3 regions of the Pseudomonas frigoris genome follow, and region 1 is predicted to be linked to each of the others. Evidence: predicted binding sites of a transcription regulator. Region 1 holds the regulator's gene; each other region holds the start of a gene.

Region 1 (3,254 bases):
CGGCATGAGCCTGTCCGGTGGTGAACGCCGCCGTGTGGAAATCGCCCGGGCACTGGCCACCAACCCGAAATTCATCCTGCTCGACGAACCATTCGCCGGCGTGGACCCGATTTCGGTGGGCGACATCAAACAGATCATCTATCACCTCAAGGCCAAGGGCATTGGCGTGCTGATCACTGACCACAACGTCCGTGAAACCCTGGATATCTGCGAAACCGCCTACATCGTCAACGATGGCCAGCTGATCGCCGAAGGTGACTCTGCCACCATCCTGGCCAACGACCTGGTCAAGGAAGTGTATCTGGGCCATGAATTCCGCCTGTAAGCACTGAGGTGTCTGGCTGGTTGCTCGGGCGCTTGCCTCGATAAAAAATCAACATTTTTTTATTGTTACAGCGCTCTAGGCAAACGCTGCAGTTTCGGGCATATAATTTGCTTATGTTTGGCGCTCCGGCGCCCTGTAGTGGATGGCGCATGTGCGCCGGCGAATAAGGTGTTAAGCCCCTGCCATGAAACCATCGCTAGTCTTGAGAATGGGCCAGCAGCTGACGATGACACCGCAGCTGCAACAGGCCATCCGCCTGCTCCAATTGTCGACCCTGGACCTGCAACAGGAAATCCAGGAGGCCCTGGAGTCCAATCCGATGCTCGAACGCCAGGAAGAAGGCGACGACTTCGATAACGCCGACCCCTTGGCCGATAAAGCCGAACAGCAACCCAACGTCGACATTCAGGAACCCTCCTACCAGGAAACCGCCCCGACGGTGGATAACCTCGAGGAAGGCGACTGGAACGAGCGCATCCCCAATGAACTGCCCGTCGATACCGCGTGGGAAGACGTCTATCAGACCAGCGCCAGCAGCCTGCCGAGCAACGATGACGACGAGTGGGACTTCACCACCCGGACATCGGCCGGCGAAAGCCTGCAAAGCCACCTGCTGTGGCAACTGAACCTGGCCCCGATGTCCGACACCGATCGCCTGATCGCCGTGACCCTGATCGACTGCATCAACAATCAGGGCTACCTGGACGAAACCCTCGAGGAGATTCTCGAAGCCTTCGACCCGGAACTGGACATCGAACTGGACGAAATCGAAGCCGTCCTGCACCGCATCCAGCAATTCGAACCTGCTGGCATCGGTGCCCGCAATCTGGGCGAATGCCTGCTGCTGCAATTGCGTCAGTTGCCCGCCAAGACGCCTTGGCTGGTCGAGGCCAAACGCCTGGTCACCGACTATATCGACCTGCTCGGCAGCCGCGATTACAGCCAGCTGATGCGTCGCATGAAGCTCAAGGAAGACGAACTGCGCCAAGTGATTGAACTGGTGCAGAGCCTCAACCCGCGCCCAGGCTCGCAAATCGAGTCCAGCGAAGCCGAATACGTCGTTCCCGACGTGATCGTACGCAAGGACAACGAACGCTGGCTGGTGGAACTGAACCAGGAATCCGTGCCACGACTGCGGGTCAATGCTCAATACGCCGGTTTCGTGCGCCGCGCCGACACCAGCGCCGACAACACCTTCATGCGCAATCAGTTGCAAGAGGCCCGCTGGTTCATCAAGAGCCTGCAAAGCCGCAACGAAACCCTGATGAAAGTAGCCACTCAGATCGTCGAGCATCAGCGCGGCTTTCTTGAATACGGCGACGAAGCCATGAAACCGCTGGTCCTGCATGACATCGCCGAAGCGGTGGGCATGCACGAGTCGACGATTTCACGGGTGACAACGCAGAAATTCATGCATACCCCACGGGGCATATATGAACTGAAATACTTTTTCTCCAGCCACGTCAGCACCTCCGAGGGCGGTGAATGCTCGTCCACGGCGATCCGCGCGATCATCAAAAAACTGGTTGCCGCGGAAAATCAGAAAAAGCCGTTGAGTGACAGCAAGATCGCTGGTTTACTGGAGGCACAAGGCATTCAGGTGGCTCGCCGCACCGTCGCCAAGTACCGCGAATCCCTCGGGATCGCGCCTTCGAGCGAACGCAAGCGGTTGATGTAGAGCCACGCCACAGCGTTCCAGTGGCAGGCATTTCTGCCTGCCGCTTTATGCACTGGCAACGAAGGAGAAGCTGTATGCAAGTCAACATCAGTGGACACCAACTGGAAGTGACCGAACCTCTTCGCACCTACATCGGCGAAAAACTCGAACGATTAGAGAGGCATTTCGACAAGATCACCAACGTGCAGGTCACGATGACGGTCGAAAAGCTCAAGCAGAAAATCGAAGCCACGCTGCATATTCCCGGCAATGAAGTAGTCGCAAACGCGGAGCATACCGATATGTACGCGGCGATCGACGCACTGACCGACAAGCTGGATAAACAACTCAAAAAGCATAAGGAAAAGACCCAAAGCCTCCTCCAGGGCGCGACCGGTCGTTAACACTCCCAACCCATGATCCGACTTGAAAGCATCCTGACCCCCGGCCGTTCCCTCGTGAACGTGCCGGGTGGCAGTAAAAAGAAAGCCCTCGAGCAAATTGCCAACCTTATCCACAAAGAAGTGCCGGATCTGGAGATGCAAGATGTCTTCGAGGCTCTGATTGCCCGTGAAAAACTCGGCTCAACCGGTTTTGGCAATGGCATCGCCATTCCCCACTGCCGCCTGAAGGGCTGCACCTCGCCCATCAGCGCCCTGATGCACCTTGATGCACCCATTGATTTCGACGCCATCGACGGTGCCCCGGTTGACCTGCTGTTCGTTCTGCTGGTCCCGCAAGCCGCTACCGATGCGCACCTGGAGTTACTGCGCCAGATCGCCAGCATGCTCGACCGCAAGGAAGTGCGCGAGAAACTGCGCAGTGCCCCGAGCAATGAAGCCTTGTATCAGGTTGTCCTGGACGAGCAAAACGGTCACTAATCATGCGCTTGATCATCGTCAGTGGCCGCTCCGGCTCAGGTAAAAGTACCGCACTCGATGTTCTCGAGGACAACGGCTACTACTGCATCGACAACCTGCCCGCCGGTCTGTTGCCGGAACTGGCCGAACGCGCGTTGATTCACACCGAGCTGGCACAACCGCTGGTTGCCGTATCCATCGATGCGCGTAACTTGCCGAGTCACTTGTCGCGGTTTCCCGAATTGCTGGAAGAAGTGCGCAGCCGGCATATCCAGTGTGATGTGCTTTATCTGGACGCCGACGAAGAAACCTTGCTCAAACGTTTCTCGGAAACCCGCCGTCGCCACCCGCTGAGCAATGCCAATCGCTCGCTGGCCGAGGCCATCAACGATGAGACCGCCCTGCTCGGGCC
Region 2 (3,254 bases), 2.0 Mb from region 1:
CTCGCGAAGAGGGCTTAACATTCAACAAAAATGTTGGCTGTCAGGCCGCGTTCGCGAGCAAGCCCGCTCCCACATGTGCTTTGCGTTGACCCAAATAGAACAGGCCCCGACACGAATGCCGAGGCCTGTAATGGCCACATCCTTATGGCCTTTCGCATGAACTCTCCAGAGGCGGCTGACGTATTGCTCGGCCCGCCTGCCGCGCCTTCTCCCAGTCCAGGCGAGAAGTCTTGCCTTACTCGGCTTTCAGGCCGTCAGCGGAGACCGCTTTGACGCCTTTGATTTTCTTGGCAATGGCCACTGCGGTGGTTTTCTGAGCGTCTGTCACCGCAACGGTGGACGACAGGGATACAACGCCTTTGTTGGTTTCGACTTTAATGTCGGTACCAGGAATGCCTTTTTCAGTCACCAGGTCTGCTTTGACTTTGGTAGTGATCCAGGTATCGGAAGTGGATTCTTTAGCCTTAGTCATTTCACCCGCCGCCAGAGTCATCGGGGCTTGGGTGGTGGTGGTCTGTGCAAATGCAGCGTTGGCCATGGTCAGGGTCAGCGCGGTAGCAGTAGCGGCAGCGATAGCGAACTTCTTCATACGAGTAACTCCTGTTTTTCATAAAGTCTGCTGCGTGTCTTGTCAGCAGGGTTACCAGAGATATTGCGAACGCTGTGCCAACTTTCGGCCAAGCAATAAACCGTTATAAATCAGTATCTTATAAAAACAGAGGATTTTCGAAATCATGCAAAATGCATGACTGCGAGATTCTCTACATGCAAGTTGCGGGTTTTGTCGCAGGCCTAAGGCCATGAAATGTCGGGATTTTCTTGATTATTTGAATCGACCCCTCAAATGACGAACAAAAAAATGCCCCGCGTTGTGAATCGCGGGGCATGGGACAGGCTTGGAATTGGATCAGACGCCAGGGCAACCGTTAGGCGCGTACTCTTTGAGTACTGTCGAGGCGCAAGTCCAGCCACCGTCAAGCGTGCGCGAAAGCGTGATGGTCTTGCCGGCCACCAGGCCGTTTGCATTGAGGATCGTGCAGCCAATACTGCCAACACCGGTAGCGACGGTGCCCGCCACCGCAATCGTGCAATTACCTGTGGTCGCGTTAACGCCCATCAGAGCAAGGGTGGGGGCGTTACCTTGATTGATAATGTCTTCGTAAGAGACCTTCAGTGCCGATATTTCAGCAAGACCTGCAGTTACTTTCGCCCGCGATTGATACTTCGAATATTGCGGTAGCGCAACCGTCGCCAGGATCCCGATTATCGCCACCACGATCAACAGCTCGATAAGCGTAAAACCTTTCTGAGTATTCATAGACAAGCTCCATGCATGAGTCGAAATCTCATGATCTGAATTAGCCGCAGCACAGCCCATGCCAAGCCCTTCACCCCGTGTTGGCGGGGCGTGCGAGCGACACAAACCCCTTTCCTACCCCCAGAATCCGCACTATCTGACACTTTTTGTCCCCTGAACGTCGCTGGTTTGGTTCCTCCGCTTGACTAGGCTATAAGTCATGAACTGTCTGCGCTTGGAATCCCAATGAATGACATCGCCCTTAGCGGTCTGACCAAGCAATTGGTCCTGGCCGAACTGCTCACTGACAAAAGCGCGCAACAGGCGTATCAGCAAGCCCAACGTGATAAAACCCCGCTAGTCACCTATTTGGTGCAGAACAAGCTGGTGAAAAGCCGCCTGGTCGCCGAGATCGCGTCGGAACACTTCGGCATGACCTTGCTCGACCTCAACTGCCTGGACAAGGAAACCCAACCCAAGGGTCTGGTCAGCGAGAAACTGATCCGCCAGCACCACGCCTTGCCCCTCTGGCGACGCGGCAACAAACTGTTCGTGGGCGTTTCCGACCCGACCAATCACCAGGCCATCAATGACATCCAGTTCAGCACCGGGCTCAATACCGAAGCCATTCTGGTTGAAGACGACAAGCTCACCGATGCCATCGAAAAATTCTTCGACAGCCCTAGCACCGGCCTGGAAGACATGGCCGATGTCGACCTTGATGGTGTGGACATCGAGTCGATCGATGACAACAAACAGGATTCCATTGGCGGACAAGACGCCGACGACGCACCCGTGGTGCGCTTCGTCCACAAGATGTTGCTCGACGCGATCAAGAGCGGCTCTTCCGACCTGCATTTCGAGCCCTACGAAAAAACCTACCGCGTGCGGATGCGCACCGACGGCATGCTGCGTGAAGTCGCCAAGCCGCCGATTCAACTGGCCAACCGCATCGCCTCGAGACTGAAAGTCATGGCCAGTCTCGACATCTCGGAACGGCGTCGGCCCCAGGACGGGCGGATCAAGATGCGCCTGTCCAAGAGCAAATCCATAGACTTCCGGGTCAACACCCTGCCGACCCTATGGGGCGAGAAAGTGGTAATCCGGATCCTCGACCCGTCCAGCGCTCAAATGGGCATCGACGCCCTCGGCTATGAGCCGGACCAGAAAGACCTGTACATGGCCGCCCTCAAGCAGCCACAGGGGATGATTCTGGTGACCGGGCCCACCGGTTCGGGTAAAACCGTGTCGCTCTACACCGGGCTGAACATTCTCAATACCGTGGACATCAACATTTCCACCGCCGAAGACCCGGTGGAGATCAACATGGAAGGCATCAACCAGGTCAACGTCAATCCCAAACAGGGAATGGATTTCGCCCAGGCGCTGCGCTCATTTCTGCGACAGGACCCGGACGTGATCATGGTTGGCGAGATTCGTGACCTCGAAACCGCAGAAATAGCCATCAAGGCCGCCCAGACCGGGCACCTGGTGCTGTCGACCCTGCACACCAACAGCGCCGCCGAAACCCTGACACGCCTGCACAACATGGGCATCCAGGGGTTCAACATTGCTACCTCGGTCAGCCTGATCATCGCCCAGCGCCTGGCGCGCAAGCTATGCAGCCATTGCAAGAAACCCATCGAGATTCCCCGGGAGGCGCTGCTCAAGGAAGGCTTCCCCGAGGAACGGATCGGCTCATTCACGATCTATGAGCCAGTCGGTTGCGATCACTGCAACAACGGTTACAAAGGGCGAGTAGGGATTTATGAAGTGGTGAAGAATACCCCGGACCTGCAACGGCTGATCATGGCCGAAGGCAACTCACTGGAAATCGACATCCAGATGCGTAAAGACGGCTTCAACGACCTGCGGACGTCGGGCCTGCTCAAAGCCATGCAAGGCATCACCAGCCTTGAAGAAATCAACCGGGTCACCAAGGACTGAATATGGCGGT
Region 3 (3,254 bases), 3.1 Mb from region 1:
GTTTTTCTGCCAGACCTCGATTGAGGTCGACACGATTAATACAGTCAACAAGTGAGGGCAACACCCTATGAGAAGACTTAAGCGTGATCCGTTGGAAAGAGCATTTTTGCGCGGATATCAATATGGCGTTGGTGGCAAATCCCGTGAGCTTTGCCCATTTACTCTACCGTCGGTACGCCAAGCCTGGATTAACGGCTGGCGAGAAGGACGCGGCGACAACTGGGACGGTATGACCGGCACTGCGGGAATCCATAGACTCAACGAACTTCACGCCGTCGGCTAACACAGGGCACACACTCCGACACGACAATCTGATTACGTAACGACTTACCACGCACGCCCCATCCGGGCGGCGGGCTTCGGCCCAGGGGCTCCTTCGAGGAGCCCTTTTTTATGCCTGCCAAAATCTCACCTTGAGCAGCATACATCTCTGTGGGAGCGAGCTTGCTCGCGATAGCGGCTTAACATTCAACAATGACGTTGGATGCAAGTCCGTCATCGCGAGCAAGCTCGCTCCCACAGGGATCAGCGCAGGGCGGCGATGGCGTCTACGGATTCACGAATCAGCGCCGGGCCTTTATAGATGAAGCCGGAATAGAGCTGCACCAGGCTGGCACCCGCAGCGATTTTCTCAGCCGCGTGCTTGCCTTCGGTGATGCCGCCCACGGCGATGATCGGCAAGCGACCGGCCAACTCGGCCGCCAGCACCTTCACGGTGTGGGTGCTCTTGTCACGAACCGGTGCGCCGGACAGACCGCCCGCCTCGTCGCCGTGCTCCATGCCTTCTACGCCGACGCGGCTCAGGGTGGTGTTGGTAGCGATCACCGCGTCCATCCCGGTTTCGATCAGCGCTTGCGCGACCTGAGCGGTTTCTTCGTCGGTCATGTCCGGCGCAATCTTGATCGCCAGTGGTACATGTTTGCCATGGCGCAGCGCCAGTTCTGCGCGGCGCGTCGCCAGGTCGGCCAACAATTGCTTCAGCGAATCGCCGAATTGCAGGCTGCGCAGGCCCGGGGTGTTCGGCGAGCTGACGTTGACCGTCACATAGCTGGCGTGGGCGTAGACCTTGTCCAGGCAGATCAGGTAGTCGTCGACCGCCCGCTCAACCGGGGTATCGAAGTTTTTGCCGATATTGATACCCAGCACGCCCTTGAACTTGGCCGCCGCCACTCGAGCCAGCAGGTGATCGACGCCGAGGTTGTTGAACCCCATGCGGTTGATGATCGCCTCGGCTTCCGGCAGACGGAAAATGCGTGGCTTCGGGTTGCCCGGCTGCGGACGCGGAGTGATGGTGCCGATTTCGACAAAACCAAAACCCAGTTGCGCAAAACCGTCGATGGCCGCGCCGTTCTTGTCCAGACCGGCCGCCAGACCCACCGGGTTCGGGAAGTCGAGGCCCATGACGGTCACCGGCATTTTCGCCGGCGCCTTGCACAGCAAGCCGTTGAGGCCCAAACGCCCGCCCGCGCCGATCAGGTCCAGGGACAGATCGTGGGAGGTTTCCGGGGAAAGTTTGAACAACAGCTGACGGGCCAGGGTGTACATGGGCGGGTTTGACTCTGGGCTACGAAAAGTGGCGGCGATTATAGCCGGGCATCGGGGTTGCAGGCGAGGCGCACGACAAAATCAGCGAGCAATGGCATATGCCTTGCACCGTCACTCACATAAGCACTCATGCCAACGGCGGGATGAGTCGAAAGACAAAGGCGTCGTCACTTGGCCTTGCTCTGGCAAGCAGCCGGTCCGGCGCTTTTTTATGGAAGGTGTTTACTGATGATTGAAGTTCCAGCCAACCCTCTGGCCTGGGTCAACGGCAGCGATGCCCCGGAAAAGACCGAAATCAACCTCGGCTTCATGGCCCTGAGTGACTGCGCCTCGGTAGTGGTCGCGGCCACGCAGGGCTTTGCCCAACCTTATGGCCTGACGCTGAACCTCAAGCGCCAGTCGTCCTGGGCCAACCTGCGGGACAAACTGGTCAGTGGCGAACTCGACGCCGCCCACAGTCTGTACGGTTTGATCTACGCGGTGCATTTGGGCATCGGCGGTGTCGCGTCGACCGACATGGCGGTGCTCATGGGCCTGAATCAGAATGGCCAGAGCATCAACCTCTCCCATGGCTTACAGGCGCTGGACGTGACCGGTCCTGAAGCACTGGAACGGCACGTGCACCAAAGTCGCCCAAAACTCACCTTCGCCCAGACATTTCCTACGGGCACCCACGCCATGTGGTTGTATTACTGGCTCGCGAGTCAGGGTATTCATCCGTTGCAGGACGTCGACAGCGTGGTGGTGCCGCCGCCGCAAATGGTCGCGCACCTGCAAGCCGGGCGCATCGACGGCTTCTGCGTCGGCGAGCCATGGTCCGCCAGCGCGGTGCAGCAAAATCTGGGGTTCACGATGGCAACCACCCAGACCATCTGGCCCGATCATCCGGAAAAAGTCCTCGGTTGCACACGCGCCTTTGTCGAGCAATACCCCAACACCGCAAGGGCGCTGGTGATGGCGATTCTGGAGGCCAGCCGCTTCATCGAAGAAAGTACCGAGAATCGCCGCAGCACCGCGAAGCTCTTGAGCGCGCCCGAATATCTCGACGCACCGCTCGACTGCATCGAGCCGCGATTGCTCGGTGACTACGCCGATGGGCTGGGTAATCGCTGGCAAGATCCGCACGCGCTGCGCTTCCATGGTGAAGGCGAGGTCAATCTGCCGTATCTGTCCGATGGCATGTGGTTCATGACCCAGTTCCGCCGTTGGGGTTTGTTGCGCGACGACCCGGACTACCTGGGCGTGGCCCGTCAGGTCCAGCAACTAGACTTGTATCGAGAGGCCGCCACCGCTGTCGGTGTGGCCACGAGTGATCAGCCAATGCGCAGCAGCCAGTTGATCGACGGCAAGGTCTGGGATGGCCTGGACCCCGCCGGCTATGCCCGCAGTTTCAAGCTGCACGCCATGAGCGACAGCTCGCCCCTTCTCGCCAGCCGCTGACAGGAGACTGCGAATATGTTGCGTATCCTGCTGATCAACGACACCGCGAAGAAAGTCGGTCGCCTGAAGGCGGCCCTGACCGAAGCCGGGTTCGAGGTGATCGACGAGTCGGGCCTGACCATCGACCTGCCCGCGCGCGTCGAAACGGTGCGTCCGGACGTGATTTTGATCGATACCGAGTCACCGAGCCGCGATGTGATGGAACAAGTGGTGCTGGTGAGCCGCGATCAACCGCGGCCAATCGTGATGTTTACTGACGAACATGACCC

What was found. The regulator sigma-54, encoded in region 1, starts transcription at its own class of promoters, with help from an activator protein. The targets are predictions, from matches to a motif close to ANTGGCATNNANNTTGCTNT.
Region 2: ACMXYH_RS27835 (pilin) is a predicted target of sigma-54. The motif match lies at 1,365-1,384, and genes of this name have one in related genera.
Region 3: ACMXYH_RS22360 (CmpA/NrtA family ABC transporter substrate-binding protein) is a predicted target of sigma-54. The motif match lies at 1,636-1,655, and genes of this name have one in related genera.

Annotation. Positions count from the first base shown of each region.
Region 1 is NZ_CP180479.1:1,197,879-1,201,132, reverse strand. It holds gene lptB (LPS export ABC transporter ATP-binding protein) at 1-325, shown strand, start outside; gene ACMXYH_RS05365 (RNA polymerase factor sigma-54) at 510-2,003, shown strand; gene hpf (ribosome hibernation-promoting factor, HPF/YfiA family) at 2,078-2,386, shown strand; gene ptsN (PTS IIA-like nitrogen regulatory protein PtsN) at 2,399-2,863, shown strand; gene rapZ (RNase adapter RapZ) at 2,866-3,254, shown strand, end outside.
Region 2 is NZ_CP180479.1:6,036,235-6,039,488, forward strand. It holds gene ACMXYH_RS27830 (BON domain-containing protein) at 236-589, opposite strand; gene ACMXYH_RS27835 (pilin) at 908-1,318, opposite strand; gene pilB (type IV-A pilus assembly ATPase PilB) at 1,544-3,244, shown strand; gene ACMXYH_RS27845 (type II secretion system F family protein) at 3,247-3,254, shown strand, end outside.
Region 3 is NZ_CP180479.1:4,866,691-4,869,944, forward strand. It holds gene rmf (ribosome modulation factor) at 68-283, shown strand; gene ACMXYH_RS22355 (quinone-dependent dihydroorotate dehydrogenase) at 526-1,545, opposite strand; gene ACMXYH_RS22360 (CmpA/NrtA family ABC transporter substrate-binding protein) at 1,774-2,985, shown strand; gene ACMXYH_RS22365 (ANTAR domain-containing response regulator) at 3,001-3,254, shown strand, end outside.